2 regions of the Arthrobacter sp. Helios genome follow, and region 2 is predicted to be linked to the other one. Evidence: riboswitches for the same ligand, from Rfam matches in the RefSeq annotation. Region 2 holds a riboswitch; the other holds the start of a gene.

Region 1 (7,315 bases), 1.1 Mb from region 2:
GCGGCGGGCCGGCCACGGCCCAGCCGTCCATGGCCGAGGAGGCATAGTGCGGAACCGGCTGGAGAGCGGGGGCATCCACCGCCAGGGTCAGCCCCAGTGCCTCCGCGAGCGGGACGGTCTCAAACGGCAGCGGACGGGCCGCTGCGTAGGCCGCTTTGCGGGCCTGGTCCCAGGAGGTGTTGGGCTGCAGCGGAAGGATTACCGGCACCGGCCCGTTCACTTGCCTGCCTCCGGAGCGGCGGCGTCGCATTCCCGTTGGGCCGCGCGGATAGCCGCGCGCATGGCGAGGTTCTCGTCGGCTTGTCCGCTGCCCGCGGCCAGGCCGGCGGCGAGGCCCGCGATGAACGTCGTCAGCGGCGCCGCTGGACGGACAACGTTATGGGCTGCTGCCGCCGCGAGGTCCAGGACGGCGTCAATGTCGACTGCTGTTCCCTCAAGCTCCAGGGACCGCAGCAGCTGCTGCGTCCAGGCCTCAAGCGTTTCCTGCTGGCTTCCCATCATGGCTCCTTTTGTTCCTGGGCGTCGCTGCGGAACCGGCAGGGTCTCAGGCAGTGCGGTTGCCCGGCCTGATCCCCCACTTTCCGGCATCAGCCCAGGTGTCCACATCAGCGGTGCTTCCCTCCGGCACGGCAACCACTCTCCACTGCACCCTAGCAAGGAGGCGGAACATTGATAGATTCTCCAGGCTGCCGGGCTGTCCGCCCACGGCAGTGCGCAAGTCGCCGGTCCGGTACAGGGCTGCCAGGGGCTGCAGTGAACCGCTGCTGTCCTTCGCCATGATGGACTGGCCTGCTTCACCGGCGGCCTCGGCAAGAAGCGCCCGGACAGCGCCGCCGGCGTCGGGCATGTCGCATGCCAGCACCAGGGTCCAGGGCGGCGCCGGATCGCCGGCACCGGGGACAGGCTCAGCGCTCCCGGCGGTATCGGTGCCGTAGAGGGCGGTCACGGCAGCCCCGACGGCGGCAGCGGGACCCGCGAAGGCCGGCTCCTCGCGGACAAAGAAGCAGTGCGGGGGTACGGCGTGCAGGGCAGCTTCCAGCTGTGCGGGCCCGGCGATGGCGACGCTGCGGGCCTGGCGGACAGTGCCCAGCGTGCGTTCGAGCAGGGTTTGTCCGTCAATCCGGAGTTCGGCCTTGGGCACTCCACCCAGCCGCGAGGACCTCCCGCCGGCAAGGATGATGGCGTTGAAGGCGGGTGGCTGGGCGGCGGCAGGCGCCATCAGGCAGCCGTATCGCCGAGGAAAGGACTCCATTGCGCCGCCGGCTGTTCGAGTTCACGGATCTGCCAGCGGGCACCGATCGGCGGCCGTGGCGTAAACCGCAGCTTCCAGCCGAGCTGGTTCAATGTTTTGTCCCCCTTGTTGTTGTTGCAGCGCAGGCAGCACGCGACCAGGTTCTCCCAGCTGTCTTCACCACCCCGGGATTTGGCCACTACGTGGTCCACGGTCGATGCCTGTTTGCCGCAGTAGGCGCAGGAATGACCGTCGCGCCGCAGGACCCCCCTGCGGGTGGCAACGGTCTCCGCACGGTAGGGAATGTTGACGTAGCGGTTTAGCAGGATGACCGAGGGCCGTCCAAAAACATCGGCCGGGCTGACCACCGGCACGCCGCTCTCGGCCAGCACGCTCGCTTTCCCGGTCAACACCAGGACCAGCGCGCGCCGGAAGGTGACAACTGCCAGCGGTTCGTAGCCCGCATTCAGAACCAGCGTTCGCATGCACGTTCCTCTTCGCCTGCCCGCGGGCCCGGCGAGAGAAAAAGTTCACCGGCACACTGCGGTACTTCGAATCTTCATTGCAAGGGTAAGCCGGGACCGGGGATTCCCGCTATTTATCGGCCGCGAAACTCCGGATGCGCTGCACCCCTGTGTGCCGGAAGCAGCAGGAAACAACAAAGGACCCTCCCACAGGGGAGGGTCCTTTGGCGAACTGTGTCAGGTTCTGGGTTTGCTGCTAGCCGCCTACGCGGATGTATACGCCGCCGGAGCCAAGCTCGGCCGGAGCAACAACCGTCTGGTTGCCGAAGAAGCCACCGTGGACGGCCTGTCCGTTGCCCACGTAGACAGCAATGTGGGCCATGCCCATGCCGCCGTCTGCGTAGTAGATCAGGTCGCCGGGAATTGCTTCAGCGGCACTCAGGGTGCGGCCGAGGGAGAGGTAACCCGCCGGCCATCCGTGGAAGTTGATCCCAGCTGCTGCCAGCGCGTTTGTCGCGAGCATGGTGCAGTCCTGCATCACGCCGAGCTGGGCGTAGGCAGCTGCTGCGATGGTGGCGGCGGTCCCGGAGGAGGCAGCCGGGGCAGCGGAAGCCGCCGGAGCGGCCGCTGCCTGGGCCGTTGCCGCCTGGGCCGGAGCATCGGCTGCAGGGGTGTTGATTTCCTGCGACTGCACGGTCACGGTCTCGGCTACAGGCGCTTCGGCCACAATAACGCCCGGGACCGGAGCGAACTTGAGCTCAGGGCCTACGGCATCTGCGGGAACCTGCAGCGGAATGGAGGACAGATCCAGCTTGCTGGTCTGCACATCGCGGGACAGTTCCGGTGCCGCAGCATTTGCGGCGACGCCGGTGCTCAGCACCAGCCCGGAGGCGGCGGCGATAACGGCGGCCTGGCGGCCCACCGTTCCCGCATTGGAAGTGACGGCGTCGGCCAGTGCAGTCAGCGAGCTGGTGCGCTGGACGGGCGCACGGTGACGGGCGCGCTCAGTTGTCGAGGTCATGACGGTGTGCTCCGTTTATCTGGCAGCGTCAGCTGACGCGGACGAAGCTTGCGCCGGGAAGGTCGGACAGGGAGTGGAGGCCGGTGTTCATGCCGTTGAGGCCACCGCTGATGACCTGGCCGTTGCCGACGTAGATCGCGACGTGCCCACCGGTGATAACCAGGTCTCCGGCCTGCGGGGTGCCAACTACGGAGCCGAAGGCGTAGAACTGGCTCGGGGCGAGGTCACCAACGGACTTGCCGACGGAGCGCAGGGCCTTTTCGACCATTGCGGTGCAGTCCTGCGCCACGCCGATCTGTGAGTAAGCGGAGGCAACCAGGCCTGCAGCAACGCCGCTGGCGCTGACTTCGGGAGCAGCTGCTGCCGGTGCGGAGGAGGCGGTGGTGACGCCGGAAGCGGCCGGTGCCGGTGCGGCTGCGGCCTGCTGGGCGGCGTATGCCTCCTGCTGGGCGGCAACAGCAGCAGCGGCTTCTTCTGCCGCGGCAAGCTCGGCTGCTGCAATCTGTGCGCGGGTTTCGGCCCCGGAGAGCGATCCCGCAAGGGGAGCTACCGGAAGGTCGAAGGGTGCCTGCTCGGAGACCGTCACGGTCCCGTTGGAGGTCACAACGTTGAGGGGAGTTGATTCAAGGGCCTGGCGGTCGGTGGAAACCGGTGCGGCCTGTGCCGGCAGGCCAGCGGCCAGAACAAGGCCGGAAGCTGCGACGACGACGGCGGCCTGGCGGCCGACGGTACCTGCGTTGGCGGTTACGGCCTTGGAGAAAGCCGTAAGCGGGCTGGATTGAACCGAGGCAGCACGATGGCGGCCGGAATTGATTGATGACACAGTTTTTGCCTCTCCCAATGCCTACGAGGTGAGCTGTCGGATTCGGATGGGAGTCACCCGGTTGCTGGACCGCTAAGTCCGGCAACTTAACCCCTAGGGCTTCTTGCGAAACCCGAAATTGGTTCCCCCGCCTCTGCCATGCGATTTTGCGAACGGATCTCAAACGGTGGCAGAGCTCGGCGATCTGTTTGAGAGTGCCTGATCTTTGGCCAATCAGGCACGGTGACGAGAATATAACAACATCAAGGAAATGTCACGCTCAGGTCACGAAAGGGTGTTGGAGCGGTCACAACCAGCCGAGAGGGTCGACAGGCGTGCCGTTTACGAGTACCTCAAAATGCAGGTGACAGCCCGTGGAGGCGCCCGTGGTGCCGCTGGCTCCCACCAGGTCCCCGCGCTGGACTTCGTCGCCCACAGAGACGCTGATGGCCGACAGGTGGTTGTAGGTGGTTTCCACACCGTTGCCGTGGTCCACCACCACACGGTTCCCTCCGCCGTAGGCATGCCAGCCGGCAGACTTGACCTTGCCGCTGGCGGCGGCGCTGACTTCCGTGCCGCAGGCCGCGGCGAAGTCCTGCCCGGTGTGCAGCTCGCCTGCTGCTCCGGTGATCGGGCTGACCCGGTACCCGAAGGAAGAGGTCTGCACCAGTTCGGAGTCCAGCGGAGTGGCGAGAGTGCCCTGCGCGGCTCCCGGCGTGACGTCCGTGCCGGCGACAGTGAGTCCCTGCAGTTTCGCATCCGGATCGAACTTGCTGGTCAGTGCGGCCCGGTCAAACTCCACGGTGGCGTTGGGATCAGCCGAAACCGGGGCCGGAGCCGCGGCGGGCTCCTGTGCCGGCAGAGGATCCACGGCCGCCGCGGTCGTCGGAAGCGCAACGGTCAGCACCAGCCCGGAGGCGGCAGCGGTGATGGCAAATTTCTGGGCTGATCCCCCCAGCGGGCGGCGGACAGGTTCAGCGCGGCGCCGGCCCGTGGACCCGGCGGCAGCGCGTTGACGCAGTGGAGCGGCCGAGGTTTCGGCCCTGCGCCTGCCCGAAGCAGTGTGCTTCGACAAGTGGTTCCCTCTCTACAAAGCCTGCGAAGTTAGCTGTCGGATTCGAGTAGAGAACTCGGCCCACGACGCACAGGGGTATCTGCTGTGCGGATACTCCTGCGCTGCTCGGAGGCTTCACCCCAAGGCAGTGCTGCCACTGCCGGTTGATGGGTCCTCCGCCCCTGCCTGCGAACGGTTGCACCTGCGGTCCAGTGGCAGGGTTAGGCTGTCGGACCGGTGAACGGTGTTGTTGCTGTAGTCAGATGTCACTATAGGGGAAAAATGCTAAAAGATACCATTCCGTTACCGACGGCCAGGCGCCGGCGCAGCCGGCGCTGGCCGCTGCCGGTGAATGGCTGCGGGTTCCGGCGGCAGTGGACCGGCTAGGCCGGTCCGGTGACAAAAACGTGCGCCGCGACTTCGGTGGGCAGCTCCAGCGCACCTTCAATCCCGGGAACACGGACGGAAATGTAGCCTCCGACCACCTCGGCGGTGATCGTGGCACCGGGCCGCAGCCCGGCCTCATCCAGCTGTGCCAGCAGCTCCGGGTCAACCTGGATCGGTTCGGCGAGACGCAGCAGGTTCATCTGCGCCCCGGGGGTGGCTGCACTGACTGCGGAGACCAGGTCCGTGTAGCCGGCGGCCGGGGCCAGGGCGGTGGTTCCACCCAGCGCTTCCAGGCCCGGGATGGGGTTGCCGTACGGCGACTCCGTGGGCTGCCCCAGCAGGTCATAGAGCCGGCGCTCGACGCGCTCACTCATCACATGCTCCCAGCGGCACGCTTCATCGTGGACGTACGCCCAGTCCAGCCCAATCACGTCAGCCAGCAGCCGCTCGGCAAGGCGGTGTTTGCGCATTACCTCCGTGGCGCGCCGGCGGCCCAGTTCGGTCAGTTCCAGCTGCCGGGTTCCCGACACCACAACCAGCCCGTCCCGTTCCATCCGCCCGATGGTCTGCGAGACTGTGGGGCCGGAATGGCGCAGGCGCTCGGCAATCCGGGCGCGCAGGGCCACGATGTTCTCCTCTTCGAGCTCAAGGATGGTTCGAAGATACATCTCAGTTGTGTCGATGAGGTCCGTCATGACCAGCCGCTCCTAGAATTCGTGCGGAAGAAAGGGTTGAAAACCAAGGTGGCACAGACTGCGCCGCAGGTTCGTTTCCACGTTAGCCCATGCCACCAATTCGGGGGCAATTATCCACTTTCACGGCCCGATGCCAACTCCCGTTCATAAATACCGGCGGCAGGGGGCGGAGGTGCAGAATAGAGAAGTATCTACAGCACCCTGCCAATCCGCTTGGAGCAAACAAAAATGGGCGAAACCGCCACGCTTACGATCCCCGCAGAACTTCTTCCCAAGGACGGGCGTTTCGGTGCTGGTCCTTCCAAGGTGCGCCCCCAGCAGATCGAGGCACTGTCCTCGGCCGGCGCCAAGCTCCTGGGTACCTCCCACCGCCAGGCACCGGTCCGGAACCTGGTTGGCTCCATCCGCGAAGGGCTCAGCAACCTGTTCTCCGCGCCTGAAGGATATGAAGTAGTCCTGGGCGTGGGTGGTTCAACAGCGTTCTGGGACATCGCCTCTTTCGGCCTGGTGGAGAACAAGGCGCAGCACCTGTCCTTCGGTGAATTCGGCTCCAAGTTCGCCGCCGCCACCAACAAGGCTCCCTTCCTGGCCGAATCCAGCATCATCAAGGCGGAGCCGGGGACCCGGCCCGAAGCCCGCGCCGAAGCCGGCGTGGATGTCTATGCCTGGCCCCAGAATGAGACCTCCACCGGCGTTGCCGCACCGGTGCGCCGCGTTGCCGGCGCCGATGACGGTTCCCTCGTCCTGATTGATGCCACCTCCGCTGCGGGCGGCCTCGACGTGGACCTCGCCGAGTCGGATGTCTATTACTTCGCGCCGCAGAAGAACTTTGCCTCCGACGGCGGCCTGTGGCTTGGGATGTTCTCCCCCGCCGCGGTTGAGCGCGCTGGCCGGATCAATGCCTCCGGCCGCTGGATTCCCGATTTCCTGAACCTGCAGACGGCGATCGATAATTCTCGTCTCAACCAGACGTACAACACGCCGGCGCTGGCCACCCTGGTGACCCTCAATGACCAGGTCCAGTGGCTCAATGCAAATGGTGGTCTGTCCTTTGCCGCGGGCCGCACGGCGGATTCAGCGGGCCGGATCTACTCCTGGGCCGAGGCCTCGCCGGTAGCGTCCCCGTTCGTAACCCGGCCTCAGGACCGGTCCAATGTCATCGCCACGATCGACTTTGATGATTCGATCGACGCCGCGGCAATCGCCAAGACGCTGCGCGCCAACGGCGTCGTTGATGTTGAGCCGTACCGCAAGCTCGGCCGCAACCAGCTGCGCATTGCCACGTTTGTGGCGATCGAGCCGGATGATGTCAGCGCCCTGCTGAACTGCATCGACTACGTGATCGAGCACTCCTAGGCCTCAAAACAGGCTAAGCACCGGGCAGAACCGACCGGTCACGTCCCGGGACAGGACCCCACGCGCTACTGCGCTTTGGGGTCCTGTTCTGTTTCCCGGCTCGTGACCACCAGCCGGCGGCGCACCGTGCGGTCATAGTGCAGCCGCAGGTGGTGGGACCGCCAGGCCCAGACCAGGCCGATCACGGCGGTGATCAGTCCGGATGCCGCGGCGACCCCCAGGCTCCACCGCGGCCCGAAGGAATTGGAAACCCAGCCGACAATTGGGGCGCCCAGCGGGGTGCCGCCCATAAAGATGGCGAAGTA
Region 2 (7,315 bases):
CTGGCCGCGCTCGATAATTCCAGCGTGGGCGAAGCTGCCGGTTATACCGTGCGCGGCGAACGCCACACCGGGCCGGGAACCATCGTGGAGTTCGTGACTCCCGGTATCCTGCTGCGCCGGCTGCTGGCTGATCCGGCATTGGAGGGCACCGCCGCCGTCGTGCTTGACGAGGTCCATGAACGGGGCCTGGAGACCGACCTGCTGGTAGGCCTGCTGGCTGAGGTGCGGCAGCTGCGGGAGGACCTGGTGCTCGTCGCGATGTCCGCGACCCTGGACGCCGCCCGCTTTGCCTCGCTGATCGGCGGTCCGGACGGGCCCGCCCCGGTGATTGACTGCCCCTCCGCGCTCTACCCGCTCGAGGTGCGCTGGGAACCCCCGGCTGCCCGGCGGCTGGATGAGCGCGGCGTGACCCGGACATACCTCAGCGAACTGGCGCGGACCGCCGCGGCGGGGCACGCCCGGGCGCTGGCGGCCGACCCGCAGGCGGATGCCCTCGTGTTTGTGCCGGGTGCCCGCGAAGTGTCCGCTGTCGCGTCCAGTCTGCGGCAGGCGGCCGGCGCAGCCGTCGATGTCCTGGAACTGCACGGGCAGGTGCCGGCAGCGGAACAGGACCGCGCCGTCTCGGGCCGGCCGGCAGGCGCCCGGCCGCGCATCATCGTGTCCACCTCGCTCGCTGAGTCTTCCCTGACCGTGCCGGGCGTCCGCCTGGTGGTGGACTCCGGACTCTCCCGCGAACCGCGGCGGGACGCCGCCCGCGGAATGTCTGGCTTGGTGACCGTGAGCTGCTCGCGGGCCTCGGCGCAGCAGCGGGCCGGGCGGGCTGCCCGGCAGGGCCCGGGGACCGTGATCCGGGCCTATCCCGAGGCAGCTTATGCCGCAGCGCCGGCGCAGCAGACGCCGGAAATCGCCACGGCTGACCTCACCGCCGCAGCCCTGCTCCTGGCCTGCTGGGGGACTCCCGGCGGGCGCGGACTGAACCTTCCCGAACCGCCGCCGCCGGCTGCAATGGCCGACGCCGAGGCTGAGCTCCGCGCGATCGGCGCCGTTGACGAGGAAGGCCGGGCCACGGCGTCCGGCCGTGCCCTGGCCCGCATTCCGGTTGATCCGCCGCTTGCCCGTGCGTTGGTGGACGGGGCCCCTGTTCTCGGAGCCCGGGCCGCGGCCGAAGTGGCCGCCATGGTGTCCGGAGACCTCCGCGCTCCGGGGGCGGATCTGGTCCGGCAACTGGCCAGGCTCCGCTCCGGCGCGGATCCGGGGGCGCGGGCCTGGTCCCGGGAGGCGCGGCGGCTCGAACGGTTTGCCGTGGAGCCGGCGGGCGGGGGCGTTTTGCTGGACCACCGGCTGGAACCCGGCGAGGCAGTCGGATTCATCATTGCACTGGCTTTCCCCGCCCGTGTAGCGCGCCGGGTGGCTGGGAGCCCGGGGGAGCAGTACCTCCTGGCCTCCGGAACGCGTGCCGGGCTGCCGCCGGACAGTCCGCTGCGGGGCTCCGAATGGCTTGCCGTCGCCGACGTCACCCGGGCCGAGGGCCGCGCAGCCGCGGGCACCGGCGCCGTCATCCGCGCAGCAGCACCGCTGGAGGCAGGGACGGCTGAGGCGGCGGCCGCGCATCTGCTCACGGAGAGTGTCTTAGCTGAATTTGCCGGCGGGCGAGTGAACGCACGGCGGGAGCGCCGGCTCGGCGCCATTGAATTGGTTTCCACACCGGTCCGCGCGACGGCGGCCCAGGGCAGGGCCGCCGTCGCAGCCGCGCTCGATGCCAAGGGCCTGGCACTGATTGGCTGGTCCCCGGCGGCAGAGACCCTGCGCCGGCGGCTGGCCCTGCTGCACCGTGAACTTGGCTCACCGTGGCCCGATGCCTCCGAACCGGCGCTCCTGGAACGCCTGGATGAATGGCTCGGACCGGAGCTGGATGCGCTGGCCTCAGGAGAACGCGCCGCCGGAATCGATCTGGCTGAGCCGCTGCGGCGGCTGCTGCCCTGGCCGGAGGCCGCGCGGCTGGATGAACTGGCTCCGGAACGGCTGCAGGTGCCCAGCGGCTCCAGGGTGCGGGTTGCCTACCCGGAACCTGACGACGACGGCGGGCGGCCGGTGGTGGCCGTCAAACTCCAGGAATGCTTCGGCTGGGCAGGGTCGCCTACCCTCGCCGGCGGCCGGGTCAGGGTACTGTTCCATCTGCTTTCCCCGGCTGGCCGGCCGCTGGCTGTCACCGACGACCTGGCCTCTTTCTGGGCTGGTCCCTACCACCAGGTGCGTGCGGAGATGCGCGGGCGTTACCCGAAGCATCCCTGGCCGGAAGATCCCTGGTCCGCCGCCGCAACGGCACGGACCAAGGCCGGATCCCAGGGCGGGTTCCGGGCGCCGGGCTGACCCGTCTCCGGAAGTGGCTGCCGGTAGCCCGACTCCGGCGGTGATCCGGAGCTTAGGTAACCGGTTCGGCCAGTGAGGTGCCCGAACCGGCCCAGACGCCGTCGAGCACCGCCGAGGCTTCTTCTTCGCTGACTCCCAGGGACAGCGAGATCTCGGTGAGCAGCGGCCGGCGGGCATGCCGGAGCATGTCCCGCTCAGCGTGGGAGAGTCCCTTGTCCAGGGAACGCAGGGTGAGGTTGCGGACCACGCGGGCTACGTCTGCGATCCGCCCGCTGGCGAGCAGCTCCGTGTTTTCCTTGAAACGCCGTGACCACTGGGACTCCTCGGCGTCCGCGGCAGCCCTGAGGATTTCCATGAGTTCTTCCAGCTGCGGTGAATTCAGGACCGGGCGCAGCCCCACATCCTGGGCCTTGGCGGTGGGAACCCAAACCTCAAGCTTGTTGGCATGCACTTCAAGTACCAGGTACTCGTTCTCGACGCTGCGGATCTTGCGGCTGGCCAGACGGCGGATAGTGGCCGGGCCGTGGTGGGGGTGGACTACGGTTTGACCTACGTTAAACGTCAATGTGTTTACCTCTGGCTGGATCGAAGCCGGGCCCGGCAGCCGCGGACCGCTGCACTGTGCAGGGGCCTGTGTGGGACGCTCGTCCCGCCACTTGCCCGGATTCCGGTGACAGTCGTGACGGAAGCGCGGCCGTGGGCGCTCCACATGGGTGAAAGCGCCGGAAAGCCGCGGGTCTGACCTGACTATTATTTCACGACTTGCTGGGTGTGGTCCCCGAACCCGGGGGACACTTCGGTGAGCGGTTCCGGGTGAGAGGTCCGGTGGGAGCCACAGAGCCGCATAACAGAAGCACCCCACCTGTTCCCAGGCGGGGTGCTTCTCGAACCAGCGGACCGGACCGTCCGCGGCGGTTCAGTTATGCGCGGTAGTAAACCGGGCCGGAGCCGACGTTCACGGACTGGATAACGGTCTGGTTGCCGTTCCAGCCACTGTGGATGGCCTGTCCGTCGCCGATGTAGATGGCGATGTGGGCAAAGCCCATGCCGCCGTCGGCGTAGTAGACCATGTCGCCGGGCTGGGGATCAGACACCGGGGAGCCGTAAGCGGCAAGCTGGGCCGGAGCCAGGTCGCCAACCGAGTGGCCGGCGGCGCGGAGAGCCACCTCAACCAGCACGGTGCAGTCCTGGGCAGCACCGAGCTGCGAGTAAGCCGCATTCACCATGGTCTGGCCAATGGCGGAGGTGCCGACGCTGGGAGCAGCCGGGGTGACCTGGGTGCTCAGCGTGCTGTATTCCGTGTAGGTTCCCGGATCCGTGTACGTCGCAGCCGCAGGAGCAGCTTCGACCACGGCTGCGGTTTCCACCGGCGTGTAGGCGGCGGCGGGCTGGATGTCAGCCGTGCCGGCGTAGGTGATGACGTCGCCGGGGTAGATGATCGAGGACATCGACAGGCCGTTGAGCGCGAAGATGCTGTCCAGGGACACACCGTAGGTGGCGGCAATCTGGCCCAGGGTGTCACCCGCGACCACGGTGTGCGTGGATGCGGTTTCCACGGCCGGAGCCTCTGCCACGGTGACTGCGGCGGGAGCTGCAGCAGGAGCTGCGGCAGCTGCGGCAGCCGCCGGGGCGGGATCGTTGGCTACAACGCCGGCCTGGGCCGGGGCAGCCATGCCGAACATGAGCCCGGAGCCGGCAACGACGGCTGCGGCGGTTCCGCCGAAGGTGCGTGCCTTTGCCGGTGAGACCTGGGCGATAGTGGTCCAGATGTTGGAATTTGAGCGGTGGCGTCCGCGGTTCTTATTGATAGACAAGGAATTACCTCTCCCAATACCTGCGAGGTGAGCTGTCGGATTCGGATGGGAGTCACCCGGCCGCCGGACTGAACCGGTCGGCTTAACCCCAAGGATTCAAAGGATCCAAAAAATTGGGTCCCCCGCCCCTGCCGTCGTATTGCAAAAGGGGACCTTGGCCAGCGGCAGAGTTAGGTAACAAGCCAAGGACGCCGCATCAGTATCGCGGCATGCCAAGGACACTACATGGAATAGAGATTGCATTGCAATTCGGTAACGACACCGTGTTGCTGTTGTGTGCGGCCAGTCACTCTGCTAATGGGAAGTGTGCTTTCTTCTTTAGTCCCAGCAGCCACATTGGACCGGCCGCGCGCTGCGGCCCGCGCTGCTGTTTGGAGAGGGTCCTTCCGGGGTGGGAGCCGGGGATTTTTGCGGAACGCGGCGACGGATGCCGGAGTGCGGGAATACGCTGGAAGGGCCGAATATCCAGCGAAGGAGGGGCCATGAGTGAGCAAGCCGGTGGCCGCGGACCGCAGCTTCCCGTTCAGGACGTGGTGCGCGAGGTAGTGATCCCAGCCGGCGTCGCCGGGCCGGATCAGCTGGTCATGGATGTGCGCTGTTATGCCGTAGCTCAACCGGAGGGAATAGTGGTGATTGACACAGGCATGCCGGACGCAGACGCGGGTATTGCTGCCGCCGTCGAAGCTTTGGGCGGGGATTGGTCAGATGTCCGCGACATCGTGCTGACCCACCTGCATATGGACCACGTTGGCTCCCTTTTTGCCGTCGCCGAACGGGCACCGCACGCCGCGATTTACGCCGGCGGGCCGGATTCCCCGGATATCCGGTCCCCGCGCCACGTAAGTCCCATCGGCGAAGGGGCCATGGTGCAGGATCTGGAAATCCTGGCTACCCCCGGCCATACGCCGGGGCATATCTCCCTTTTCCATGAGGGGACGGGAACGCTGTTTGTAGGGGATGCGGCCGGGTCATCGCATGGCCACGTGGTCCGGGGGCCCAGCGCATTTATGTCAGATGCCGGCCGGGCGGAGGAATCCCTGGAGCGGATTGCTGCTCTTGGGCCGGAACGCGTTCTCTTTGCACACGGCGCCGAGGTGGCCTCGCCTGCTGATGCGCTGGCGAGGATGATTGGCGGACCTCACTAACGCCCGGCCGCCGGCGGACCCGTTCTGAGGCCCCGCCGGCACTGGGCCGGTTCTGGGCCGGGCAGACCCGAAAGGGCACTGGGCGGGGCAGACCCGAAAGAATTGCGCCAGCCCTGCCATGCCGCATCCGCGGCGCGTACCATTCCGGATACCGGCTCATCTGCAATCGAGTAGAGCGAGGCAGTCAAGGCAGGAAAATTCGAGGTTTACCAGGACAAGGCCGGCGGGTTCAGGTTCCGGCTTAAAGCGGGCAACGGAGAAGTCATTGCTTCCTCGTCGGAGAGCTATAAGTCCAAGGCGTCAGCGTTGAAGGGCGTGGAATCGGTCCGCTCCAATGCCGGGGCCGACATCACGGACCTGACATAGTTTCCGTTTCGCCCGCCGGCGCCATCGGCCGCGTGGTGAACCACCCGAACCAGGCGCCCGCCGCCGTCGTTACGACGGCGGCCACCGGCAGCAGCACGGTTACCGGTGTGCCCCCGGACGCTGAAACGCCCACATAGAGCAGCCAGCACACGGCCAGGACCACGCCCGCAGCAACCGCGTTAAAGCGCCGTGACTTCCCTGCGTCCGCGCTGAGGAAGGACACCACGCTTGCCGGGCAGGCAAAGGATGCGCCCAGTGCCGCGCCGCCGATGAGCGTCCAGAGGATGTAGCTCCCGAGGTCCTGGGACTCCACGGTCGACGCGTAGTTAATCTGGAAGTTCAGGATGGCCAGGGCCATGCCCGCCAGGGCGCCGATCGGAATGAGGAGAAAGACAGACCTGCGGGCCCGCGCCGGGGTATTGCTCATGGTGCAACTCTATCGCCGGTCCCACATCACCCAGCGCAGCAGGGAGTAGAGCAGCTGGGTGGCTCCGGGCATAAAGCCGGAACCGTGGTGGTACACCGGATCCATGGTCGTCACCAGCAGACGGGCCGGCTGATTAACGTCGTCCACGTACAGCAGGGCCCCGCTGTCGGTTCCGTCTTCCTCCATCGTGACCAGCCGGCGCGCACCCTGGGGCGGGTGAAGCAGGCCGTGATGGTGCCAGTCGACTGCCCGGCGGGTGAAGAACTCCCACATCGGGTCCTCCGGCAGCCGCAGGCGGGTGCCGGTGTCGGTTCCCGTCCGCCAGGCCCAGAAAACAGTTGGCCGGAAGCTGTACCCGACCCCCGGCAGCCAGCTCTCGACGTTGTTCTCGCCCAGCACGATCACCGTCTTTGTGTGATCCTGCAGCGCTTCGCGGATCGCCGGTTCGAAGCGTGCGCGCTGTCCGGCATGCAGCCGGTCACCAACCAGCACAACGTCGAGTTCCGCCAGGAAACCGGGATCGGAATCCGGCAGGTACACGGGCTCGATGCGGTAGGGCTGCAGGGCGGGATCTTCCAGGGTGCGCAGTGCGGGGAACGTGCCGCAGTGCAGCAGTCCGATGCGGGGGGTGCTCATGCAGGTACTTCCTTCGTGGAGCGGACATCGGAGGCAGAAGCGGAACCGGTCAGCCAGGTCACGAGGTTGGGGCCGATCCGGCGGCTGCTGTACCGCTCGTCGGTGAACCCTTCGAGATCAAGGCCGCCATGGACCAGCACTTCGCCTGTGCCCAGCGGATAGGTGTAGTCCAGGGGAAGCGAATTGGGTCCGATGCCGGTGACCGCTTCACCGCCGTCCGGCAGCGGGGAGTGGTATCCGCGGCCGTAGAAACCCGCGACGCCGATGTCCTTCAGGCGCGCATGGGAGTGGGTCCCCGGGACACCGGTGCGGAAATGCAGGTCCCGGTGGTCAACTCCGTCCCACACCGGGTGCGCAGCCAAAGCGTGCGGGCGAAGATCCCGCGGACTGCGGTAATCCAGCTTGAGCCAGCGGGCCAGCCCGTCGATGAACGGCAGGACAACCTGGCCGTTGACCAGGATGCGGCCGCCGTCCCGGACGTATCCGGTCAGGTGCTCACGGTGCTGGTGCAGGAGGAGATGGTCGGCTGCGCCGCTGATGATCAGGGCGGCGGAGGA

Evidence for each region. A riboswitch is a leader RNA that binds a small molecule or an ion and turns the genes downstream of it on or off. The one in region 2 is predicted to bind cyclic di-AMP.
Region 1: linked by a shared signal. The riboswitch ahead of ArtHe_RS00470 (NlpC/P60 family protein) and the one ahead of ArtHe_RS05570 (LysM peptidoglycan-binding domain-containing protein) in region 2 are both predicted to bind cyclic di-AMP.

The regions. Positions count from the first base shown of each region.
Region 1 covers NZ_CP095402.1:101,700-109,014, reverse strand. Annotated here, with positions in the region: gene ArtHe_RS00495 (molybdopterin molybdotransferase MoeA) at 1-208, opposite strand, end outside; gene ArtHe_RS00490 (DUF6457 domain-containing protein) at 217-501, opposite strand; gene ArtHe_RS00485 (NTP transferase domain-containing protein) at 545-1,219, opposite strand; gene ArtHe_RS00480 (HNH endonuclease) at 1,219-1,716, opposite strand; gene ArtHe_RS00475 (NlpC/P60 family protein) at 1,952-2,716, opposite strand; gene ArtHe_RS00470 (NlpC/P60 family protein) at 2,745-3,539, opposite strand; cyclic di-AMP (ydaO/yuaA leader) riboswitch at 3,544-3,731, opposite strand; gene ArtHe_RS00465 (M23 family metallopeptidase) at 3,826-4,593, opposite strand; cyclic di-AMP (ydaO/yuaA leader) riboswitch at 4,597-4,810, opposite strand; gene ArtHe_RS00460 (metal-dependent transcriptional regulator) at 4,956-5,654, opposite strand; gene serC (phosphoserine transaminase) at 5,883-7,010, shown strand; gene ArtHe_RS00450 (MFS transporter) at 7,076-7,315, opposite strand, start outside.
Region 2 covers NZ_CP095402.1:1,251,558-1,258,872, forward strand. Annotated here, with positions in the region: gene hrpB (ATP-dependent helicase HrpB) at 1-2,370, shown strand, start outside; gene ArtHe_RS05565 (CarD family transcriptional regulator) at 2,423-2,935, opposite strand; gene ArtHe_RS05570 (LysM peptidoglycan-binding domain-containing protein) at 3,291-4,184, opposite strand; cyclic di-AMP (ydaO/yuaA leader) riboswitch at 4,188-4,354, opposite strand; gene ArtHe_RS05575 (MBL fold metallo-hydrolase) at 4,667-5,329, shown strand; gene ArtHe_RS05580 (DUF1508 domain-containing protein) at 5,594-5,695, shown strand; gene ArtHe_RS05585 (hypothetical protein) at 5,679-6,122, opposite strand; gene ArtHe_RS05590 (hypothetical protein) at 6,132-6,758, opposite strand; gene ArtHe_RS05595 (hypothetical protein) at 6,755-7,315, opposite strand, start outside.